Regions from separate parts of the Streptomyces sp. NPDC051976 genome, predicted to be linked through region 2. Evidence: riboswitches for the same ligand, from Rfam matches in the RefSeq annotation. Region 2 holds a riboswitch; the other holds the start of a gene.

Region 1 (4,751 bases), on a different contig from region 2:
TGCCTGGTGGGCCCGGCGCCGCCGTCCCGCCGCTGGGCGATGGCGATGATGAGCTGGGCCGCGCCCGCCGAGGCGGACGCCGCGTCCTGGTACCACGTGACCCCGCCCGAGCCGGACTGGCCCGAGGACGAGCGCGAGGAGTGGCTGTCGGTTTTCAGCCGTACGAGCCTGCCCTCGATCACCGTCCACGAGGTGGCTCCCGGCCACTTCGCGCACGGCCGGGCGCTGCGCCGGGCCGCCACCCCGGTGCGCCGGGTGCTGCACGGGCTGTCCTTCTGCGAGGGCTGGGCGCACTACGTGGAGGAGGTCTGCCTGGAGGAGGGCTTCCGGTCGCGTGACCCGCGCTTCGCGATCGGTGTCGCCCTGGAGGCGCTGGTCCGGGTCACCCGGCTGACGTGCGCGATCGGGCTGCACACCGGGGCGATGGATCTGGAGGAGGCCACCCAGCTCTTCATCCGGGACGCGCACCTGGCGCGGGCGGGCGCCGCCTCGGAGGCCCGCCGCGGCACCTTCGACGCGGGCTACGGCCGCTACACCTGGGGGAAGCTGGAGATCATGCGGCTGCGCGAACGCGCCCGCCGCTCCTGGGGAAAGGACTTCTCCCTCCCCCGCTTCCACACCGCGCTGCTCTCACTGGGCAGTCCGCCGCTCGGGCTGATGGACGCCGCGCTCACCGCCGCGACCCCCGACCCGCGCAAGAAGAAGCACCGCCACCACGGCTCAGCGGGCTGACCCCTGCGGGCCCCAGCCCGCGCCGCCGCCGTACGCCTCGCGGTCGAAGAAGGGCTGGCCGTTGGCGCGCATCCACATGGCGACCGGGTCGTAGCCGTCGGCCATGGCGACCGTGGAGACGGCCAGGCCCTCGGGGACACCGCCGACGGCCTGCTGCATCATCAGCCGGACCGACTCGACGGCCTGCGGCGAGGCGTCGTAGACCTCGACCCCGATGGCCAGGTACGGCTCCCCCACGGCGGGCTGCACCCAGGCACGGCGCAGCGCCCGTACCGCGGGGGTGCGGTGGGCGGCCTGGGCCAGGAGCGCGTAGAACTGCGGGATCTGCAGGGACGGTTCGCCGATCTGCAGCGGTCCCGCGGGCAGCAGGTCCAGGCCGCCCGCGATCCGCCGCAGGTCGAGCCAGGGGATGCCGACGCCGCCGCCGTGGGCGTGCGGATTGAGCCACAGGCCCCAGCGGTCGGGGAACAGTGTCAGGGCGATGTCGCGGCCGGAGACCACCTCGTGGTCACGGGTCCAGCCGCTGGCGGCCAGCTCCCGCGGGGAGGTGACGCAGGGCGCGTAGCCGTGGCCGCCGATCTCCAGGTTGCCGTACTGGGCGTCGGGCGAGCCCGGCGTGCCGTGCCAGAGCAGCATCCACACCTGGCCGTCGGCCAGCGACGCGAGCAGGTTCTCGTATGCGTCGAACCGGCCGGGAGCCACCTGGAGGAGCATCTGCTCCAGGTGTCCGGCCGCCGCCGCACCGCCTTGCGCGCCCGCGATCACGTGGGACCGCTCCTTCCCCTGTTTCGGTCTGCTCGTCCGGTCCGTCCGGTCCGTGCCGTCCGTCCGGCGCACACGGGTGCGCCGGACGCCATCAAAGCAGGTCGTGTGTGCGTGGCGCAGCGGCGTCCACGCCCGGGTGCTCAGCCGTGTCCGCCGTCGCGGGCGAAGAACGGCGCCACGGTCTCCAGCATCCAGTCGGCGACCGGGTCCTGTGCCACGTCCAGCAGGATCAGATGCACCTGCCACGGGCACGGCACGGCGCCGAGCGCGCGGCCGATGGCGTCCATGGCGGCCGCCCGGTCGGCCTCCTGCCATCGGTCCAGCTCCACCCCGACGAAGAGCGCGGGTGCGTCCTCCTCGACGACGGCCAGCGCGCGGCGGGCGGTGAGCACCACGGGGGTGACGGCGAACTCGCCGGCCGCGGCGGCCAGGAAGTCCACCGGCTCCTCGTGGTGCTCGGGCTCCCACAGCCGGACCCGGGCGCCGGTCGGGCGGGCGCCGGGGTCGCCGCCGGCGCCGCGGTCCCGGCACAGGTCGGCCACGGCGGCGGGCGGCAGCGGCACGCCCACGGCGCCGCCGGGGTTCACGGCGATGCCGACCAGCGGGGGCAGCCCGCGGGCGAACTCATGGACCGGCGCGACGGCGCAGGGCATCCCGTCGGCCGCCTTCCGGAACTGGTGCTCGGAGCTGAAGACCGGCACATAGGGCGCGCCCTCCAGCTCCACGGTGGGCAGGTCGAAGCCGGGCTGGTGCGGCGCGGCGCCGTTCGGCAGCGGCACCCACACCCGGGAGCGGCCGAGCACCTCCAGCAGCCGCGGGGTGGCCGAGGGGTTGCCGAGGCTCGCGGTGAGCACCTCTTCCAGCTCGTTGGCCGGCCATACGTACGCCGCCGGATTGTCCATGTCCACCCTTGTCCCACCCTTGTGCCACAGCCCTGCCCGGAAACCCTAGCGGGCCGGGGGCCCGCCGCCCCGGCGATCGTGCAATGATGAGCGCCACAACTTGCATACCGGCCGTTGGAGGCCGCGCGGGAGAGTCCAGGCCCCCTGACCGGGGCCGGGCGCCGAAGGAGCAAGTCCTCCCTTGAATCTCTCAGGCACAGATACCGCGCGGGCGAGGCAGATCTGAAAAGCGGACGGACCCTGCGGGGGCCGTCCCACCCAAGGTGCAAGCCGCGGCCCGCGAGGGTCACGGTGAACCTCTCAGGTTCCGATGACAGATGGGGAGGCCAGGGCCCGCGGGCTCTGGCCACGCCACATCCGTCCTGTGCCGTCACTTCAGCATCTGGAGCCCCGCCGATGAGCCAGCCCCATCCTCCCCGCCGTACCGCGCTGGACGCCCTGCACCGCGCGCTGGGCGCGACCATGACCGACTTCGCGGGCTGGGACATGCCGCTGCGGTACGCCAGCGAGCGCGACGAGCACCTGGCGGTCCGCACCCGCGCCGGCCTGTTCGACCTCTCACACATGGGCGAGATCACCGTCACGGGACCGCAGGCCGGTGAGGCGCTGGACTACGCGCTGGTCGGCCATCTGTCAGCGCTCGCCGTGGGCCGGGCCCGCTACACGATGATCTGCGCGGCCGACGGCGGCATCCTGGACGACCTGATCGTGTACCGGCTCGCCGAGCAGGAGTACATGATCGTCGCGAACGCCTCCAACGCCCAGGTGGTGCTGGACGCCGTCACCGAGCGGGCCGCCGGTTTCGCGGGCGCCGAGGTGCGCGACGACCGGGACGCGTACGCGCTGATCGCCGTCCAGGGCCCGGAGGCGCCCGGCATCCTGAAGTCGCTGACCGACGCCGACCTGGACGGGCTGAAGTACTACGCGGGCCTGCCCGGGACGGTCGCCGGGGTGCCCGCGCTGATCGCGCGTACCGGCTACACCGGCGAGGACGGCTTCGAGCTGTTCTCGGCGCCCGCCGACGCCGAGAAGCTGTGGCAGGCGATCACCGAGGCGGGCGCGGACGCGGGCCTGGTGCCGTGCGGTCTGTCCTGCCGTGACACGCTCCGCCTGGAGGCGGGCATGCCGCTGTACGGGCACGAGCTGACCACCGCGCTGACGCCGTTCGACGCCGGTCTCGGCCGGGTGGTGAAGTTCGACAAGCCCGGTGACTTCGTCGGCCGCGAGGCGCTGGCGGCGGCGGCCGAGAAGGCCGCGGCGGTCCCGCCGCGCAAGCTCGTCGGGCTGATCGCCGAGGGCCGCCGGGTGCCGCGCGCGGGCCACCCGGTGACCGACGCCGAGGGCGCGGTCATCGGCGAGGTCACCTCCGGCGCGCCGTCCCCGACCCTGGGGGTGCCGCTGGCGATGGCGTACGTGGACGCCGCGCACGCCGCGCCCGGCTCGGCGGGGGTGGCGGTCGACATCCGCGGCACCCACGAGCCGCACCGGGTGGTCGCCCTGCCGTTCTACAAGCGTGAGCGCTGACCCGCGCGGCCGCGCAGGTCAGCCCACCGACCCACCGCTTCCCGTACGACCCACCGCCTGCCGTCGCCCGGCGCGCGAGCACCCCTTCACATCCGGGAGAATTCCGTCATGAGCATCAACCCTGAGAACCTGCGTTACAGCAAGGAGCACGAGTGGCTCTCCGCCGCCACGGACGGGGTCGCGACGGTGGGCATCACCTCGCACGCCGCCGACGCGCTGGGCGACGTGGTCTTCGTGCAGCTCCCCACGGTGGGCGACACGGTGGCCGCGGGTGAGACCTGCGGCGAGCTGGAGTCCACCAAGTCCGTCAGCGACCTCTACTCCCCGGTCTCCGGTGAGGTCACCGAGATCAACCAGGACGTCGCCGACGACCCGGCCCTGGTGAACACCGCCGCCTTCGAGGGCGGCTGGCTGTTCAAGGTGCGGGTCTCCGAGGACCCGGCGGACCTGCTCTCCGCCGCCGAATACGACGCGTTCATCGAGGGCTGAGGAGATTCCCGTGTCGCTGCTCGACCAGTCCCTGCACGAGTTCGACCCGGACGTCGCCGCCGCCGTCGACGCCGAGCTGCACCGGCAGCAGTCCACCCTCGAGATGATCGCGTCGGAGAACTTCGCTCCGGTCTCGGTCCTGGAGGCGCAGGGCTCGGTGCTGACCAACAAGTACGCCGAGGGCTACCCCGGGCGCCGCTACTACGGCGGCTGCGAGCACGTCGACGTGATCGAGCAGCTCGCCATCGACCGGGTGAAGGCGCTCTTCGGCGCGGAGGCGGCGAACGTCCAGCCGCACTCGGGCGCGCAGGCCAACGCGGCCGCGATGTTCGCCCTGCT
Region 2 (4,751 bases):
CCGCGAGGTCCTCGCTCTCGGTGGGCTCGATCATCAAGGTGCCCGCCACCGGGAACGACATGGTCGGCGCGTGGAAGCCGTAGTCGATCAGGCGCTTGGCGATGTCGTCGACGCTGACCCCGGTCTCCTTGCTGACCGGCCGCAGGTCGATGATGCACTCGTGCGCGACCAGCCCGCCGGGGCCGGTGTAGAGCACCGGGAAGTGCGGCTCCAGCCGCTTGGCCACGTAGTTGGCGCCGAGGACGGCGATCTGCGTGGCGCGCTTGAGTCCCTCGCCGCCCATCAGCCGCACGTACGTCCAGGAGATCGGCAGGATGCCCGCCGAGCCCCAGGGAGCGCCCGAGATCGGCCCGACACCCGTGGCGGGCCCCGCGGTCGGCTGCAGCGGGTGGTTGGGCAGGTACGGGGCCAGGTGCGCGCGGACCGCGACCGGGCCGACGCCGGGGCCGCCGCCGCCGTGCGGGATGCAGAAGGTCTTGTGCAGGTTCAGGTGCGAGACGTCCGCGCCGAACCGGCCGGGACGGGCCAGGCCCACCAGCGCGTTGAGGTTGGCGCCGTCCACGTACACCTGGCCGCCCGCGTCGTGCACGGCCGCGCAGATGTCGGTGATGTTGTCCTCGAACACACCGTGCGTGGAGGGGTAGGTCACCATCAGCACGGCGAGCTGGTCGCGGTGCTGATCGATCTTGGCGTGCAGGTCGGCGGTGTCCACGTCGCCGTCCTGCCCTGTGCGCACCACGACGACCTTCATGCCGGCCATCACGGCGCTGGCGGCGTTGGTGCCGTGCGCGGAGGACGGGATGAGGCAGACCGTGCGCTGGCTGTCGCCGTTGGCGCGGTGGTAGGCGCGCACCGCCAGCAGACCGGCGAGTTCGCCCTGCGAGCCCGCGTTGGGCTGGATGCTGACCTTGTCGTAGCCGGTGACCTCGGCGAGCTGGTCCTCCAGGCCGTGGATCAGCTCCAGGTAGCCCTCGGCCTGCTCGACCGGCGCGAAGGGGTGCAGCGCGCCGAACTCGGGCCAGGTGACCGGCTCCATCTCGGTGGTGGCGTTGAGCTTCATCGTGCAGGAGCCGAGCGGGATCATGCCGCGGTCCAGCGCGTAGTCGCGGTCGGCCAGCCGCCGCAGGTAGCGCAGCATCGCGGTCTCGCTGCGGTGCTGGTGGAAGACCGGGTGGGTCAGATACGACTCGGTGCGGGCCAGGCCGTCGGGGAGCGCGTCCGCGGTGGCGGCGTCCAGCGCCTCGATGTCGGCGGCGCCGTCCGCGCCGAAGGCGGCGAGCACCGCGGCGAGCTGGGCGCGGTCGGTGGTCTCGTCACAGGCGATGCCGACCAGGTCCGCGTCGGTCTGCCGCAGGTTGACGCCGACGGTACGGGCGGCGGCCACCACCTCGGCGGCGCGGCCCGGCACCCGGGCGGTGAGGGTGTCGAAGTAGCCGTCGTGCACGATCTCGACCCCGGCGGCGCGCAGGCCCGCGGCGAGGATCGCGGCGTAGCGGTGGGTGCGGCGGGCGATCTGGGCCAGGCCCTCGGGACCGTGGTAGACCGCGTACATCCCGGCCATCACGGCCAGCAGCACCTGCGCGGTGCAGATGTTGCTGGTGGCCTTCTCGCGACGGATGTGCTGCTCGCGGGTCTGCAGCGCCAGGCGGTACGCCTTGTTGCCGTCCGCGTCGACGGAGACGCCGACCAGGCGGCCGGGCAGGCTGCGGGCGAACTGGTCGCGGACGGCCATGTAGCCGGCGTGCGGGCCGCCGAAGCCCATCGGCACACCGAAGCGCTGGGTGGTGCCCACCGCGATGTCCGCGCCCAGGGCGCCGGGCGAGGTGAGCAGGGTGAGCGCCAGCAGGTCGGCGGCGACGGTGACGACCGCGCCCAGTTCGTGCGCGCGCTCGATGACCGGCCGCAGGTCGCGTACCGCACCGGAGGCGCCCGGGTACTGCAGCAGCACACCGAAGACGCCGCGCTCGGCGATCTCGTCCGGGATACCGGCGGACAGGTCGGCGACGACCACCTCGACGCCGGTGGGCTCGGCGCGGGTCTCGATCACCGCGACGGTCTGCGGGAAGGTGTCGGCGTCGACCAGGAAGACGCCGTTCTTGACCTTGCCGACCCGGCGGGACAGCGCCATCGCCTCGGCGGCGGCGGTGCTCTCGTCCAGCAGCGAGGCGCCGGAGGTGGGCAGCCCGGTGAGGTCGGCGACCACGGTCTGGAAGTTCAGCAGCGCCTCCAGGCGCCCCTGCGAGATCTCCGGCTGGTACGGGGTGTAGGCCGTGTACCAGGCGGGGTTCTCCATCACGTTGCGCAGGATGACGGGCGGCGTGAAGGTGCCGTAGTAGCCGAGGCCGATCATCGGGGCCAGCACCTGGTTGCGGTCCGCGAGGGCGCGCAGCTCGCGCAGCGCCTCGGCCTCGGTGCGGGCGGGGGGCAGTGCCAGCGCCTCGGCGCTGCGGATGGTGCCGGGCACTGCCGCGTCGGTGAGTTCGTCCAGCGATCCGTAGCCGACGTGCGCGAGCATCTTGGCCTGCGCCTCGGCGTCGGGGCCGATGTGGCGCCTGGCGAACGGAATGCCCGCTTCCAGCTCGGAGAGGGGAATGCGAGGGGAAGTCATCTGCGGAGGCCTCCTGGTCTGCCACGACCTTCGGGGGTGCCGCGGCGCGGACACCCGTACGGCCTCCCCCTCTGTCATCAGAACCTGAGAGCTTCACCGCCCTGGTGGGGGCGGCTTTCACCGTCGGTGAGGGTTCGTACCGGAGATTACGCTTCCGGTCCGCGCCCTGCTTTCCAGAGTGACCTCGCCCATGCGGTACGGGATGCCTGAGAGATTCCGGGGAGGGTTTGCTCCTTCGGCGCCTCCGACACCTTCTCGGAGGCTCTCCCGCATGGGGTCTGCAGCCGATCACCAGCCTACCAGCGCGGTACCGCCGTCCGGTGGGTCGTGTGCGCCGGTTCACGCCGGGCCGTACGGGGGCGGCCCCCGAGTCGACATGGGGCCCGATGTGGCTTTGGGTGGTATTCATCAACAGTCGTCATGAATCGTCGTTGGTTGGAGGGACCGTGCAGACCGACATCGATCCGCGCAGCCTGATCGGCCGCCGCGCCCTCGACCGGGACGGTACGAGGATCGGCACGGTCGACGAGGTGTACCTCGACGACGCGACCGGCGTACCCGAGTGGGCGGCGGTGCGGACGGGCCTGTTCACCCGTGACGCGTTCGTCCCGCTGGAGCCGAGCGAGCTGGTCGACGACGAACTGCGGGTGCCGTTCAAGAAGGCGCTGATCAAGGACGCGCCGGACTTCGGTGTGGGCCGCCATCTGTCGCCCGAGCAGGAGCTGCAGCTCTACCACCACTACGGCATGGACGTGCCCAGGTCGTCGGCCGAGCCCGCCCGTCACCCCGAGGGGGACTTCGGCACACTGGCCGGCGACGAGTAGGGCACCAGCGGCAGGGGGTCGCGGTGGGCCAGCGCCGGGTCGTCCACGGCGAAGGTCCGCACCCGGCCGGGAACGCTGTCCGAGGGGACCTCGAAGCGCACGGTCACCCGCCCCACCCCGCTGCCCTGCACCCACCCCGAGCCGAACTCCTCGTGCTCGACGTCCTGCCCCGGCCACCACAGCTTCGCCCGCTCGGGCGCCGGCGGCGCGGTGGCGGGCAGCTCCGGCGGGGCGTACGCGTCCGGCTCCCGCTCCCCGGCCGCCCGCTCCTCCGCGACCTGCGCGAACAGGTCCTCCTGGGTGAAGTCCGCGAGCCCCGCCACGCCCACCCCGAGCAGCCGGACGCCCCCGGTGGTGTCGACCGGTTCGATCAGCCGCCGCGCGGTCTCCCGGACGACTCCGGGGTCGTCGGTGGGGGCGCGCAGCGTCTCGGAGCGGGTGAGGGTGGAGAAGTCGTACCGGCGGACCTTGACGACCACGGTCCGCCCCGACCGGCCCGCGCCGCGCAGCCGCTGCACACAGCGCTCGGCGAGCCGGTCGATCTCGTACCGGACATGGGCGCGGTCGGTCAGGTCGGCGTCGAAGGTGTCCTCGACGGAGATCGACTTCACGTCGCGGTCGGCGACGACCGGGCGGTTGTCGAGCCCGGCCGCGCTGGCGTGGAGCGAGGCGCCGTGGGCCTTCCCGAGCAGCCGCACCATCTCCGGCTCCCCCGCGTGCACGATCTCGGCGATGGTGGTGATGCCCGCCTTGCGCAGGTGTTCGGCGGTGGCGGGACCGACACCCCACAGGGTCCGTACCGGCAGCGGGTCGAGCAGCGCCCGCTCGCTGCCCGGTGTGACGACCACCAGCCCGTCCGGCTTGGCCTGCTCGGAGGCGATCTTCGCCAGCAGCTTGGATCCGGCGAGGCCCACCGAGGCGGTCAGCCCGGTGGTGGCCCGGATCTCGGCGCGCAGCCGCTCGGCGACCGCCCGCGGGTCACCGCCCAGCTCCCCCGCCTCCAGGTCCACGAACGCCTCGTCCAGGCTGAGCGGCTCTATCAGCGGCGAGACCTCGCCGAGCAGCGCCATCACGGTGTCACTGATCTGGCGGTAGATCCCGAACCGCGGCACCAGATAGGCGGCGTTCGGGCAGAGCCTGCGGGCGTGGGCCATCGCCATCGCCGAGTGGACGCCGTGCACACGTGCCTCGTAGGACGCGGTCGACACGACGCCGCGAGGGCCGAGGCCGCCGACCACCACCGGCTTGCCCCGCAGGCTGGGCTTGGAGGCCTGCTCGACCGCGGCGAAGAACGCGTCCATGTCCAGGTGCAGGATCGT

Evidence for each region. A riboswitch is a leader RNA that binds a small molecule or an ion and turns the genes downstream of it on or off. The one in region 2 is predicted to bind glycine.
Region 1: it holds a riboswitch for glycine, as region 2 does, so the genes downstream of both, gcvT (glycine cleavage system aminomethyltransferase GcvT) here and gcvP (aminomethyl-transferring glycine dehydrogenase) in region 2, are expected to answer to the same signal.

What each region holds. Positions count from the first base shown of each region.
Region 1 is NZ_JBFAXL010000066.1:7,402-12,152, forward strand. Features, by position in the region: gene AB0M29_RS38425 (DUF885 family protein) at 1-732, shown strand, start outside; gene AB0M29_RS38430 (enhanced serine sensitivity protein SseB C-terminal domain-containing protein) at 721-1,446, opposite strand; gene AB0M29_RS38435 (enhanced serine sensitivity protein SseB) at 1,638-2,399, opposite strand; glycine riboswitch at 2,516-2,615, shown strand; gene gcvT (glycine cleavage system aminomethyltransferase GcvT) at 2,796-3,923, shown strand; gene gcvH (glycine cleavage system protein GcvH) at 4,032-4,412, shown strand; gene glyA (serine hydroxymethyltransferase) at 4,423-4,751, shown strand, end outside.
Region 2 is NZ_JBFAXL010000096.1:8,687-13,437, reverse strand. Features, by position in the region: gene gcvP (aminomethyl-transferring glycine dehydrogenase) at 1-2,608, opposite strand, end outside; glycine riboswitch at 2,792-2,888, opposite strand; gene AB0M29_RS42710 (PRC-barrel domain-containing protein) at 3,055-3,432, shown strand; gene AB0M29_RS42705 (DNA polymerase IV) at 3,390-4,751, opposite strand, start outside.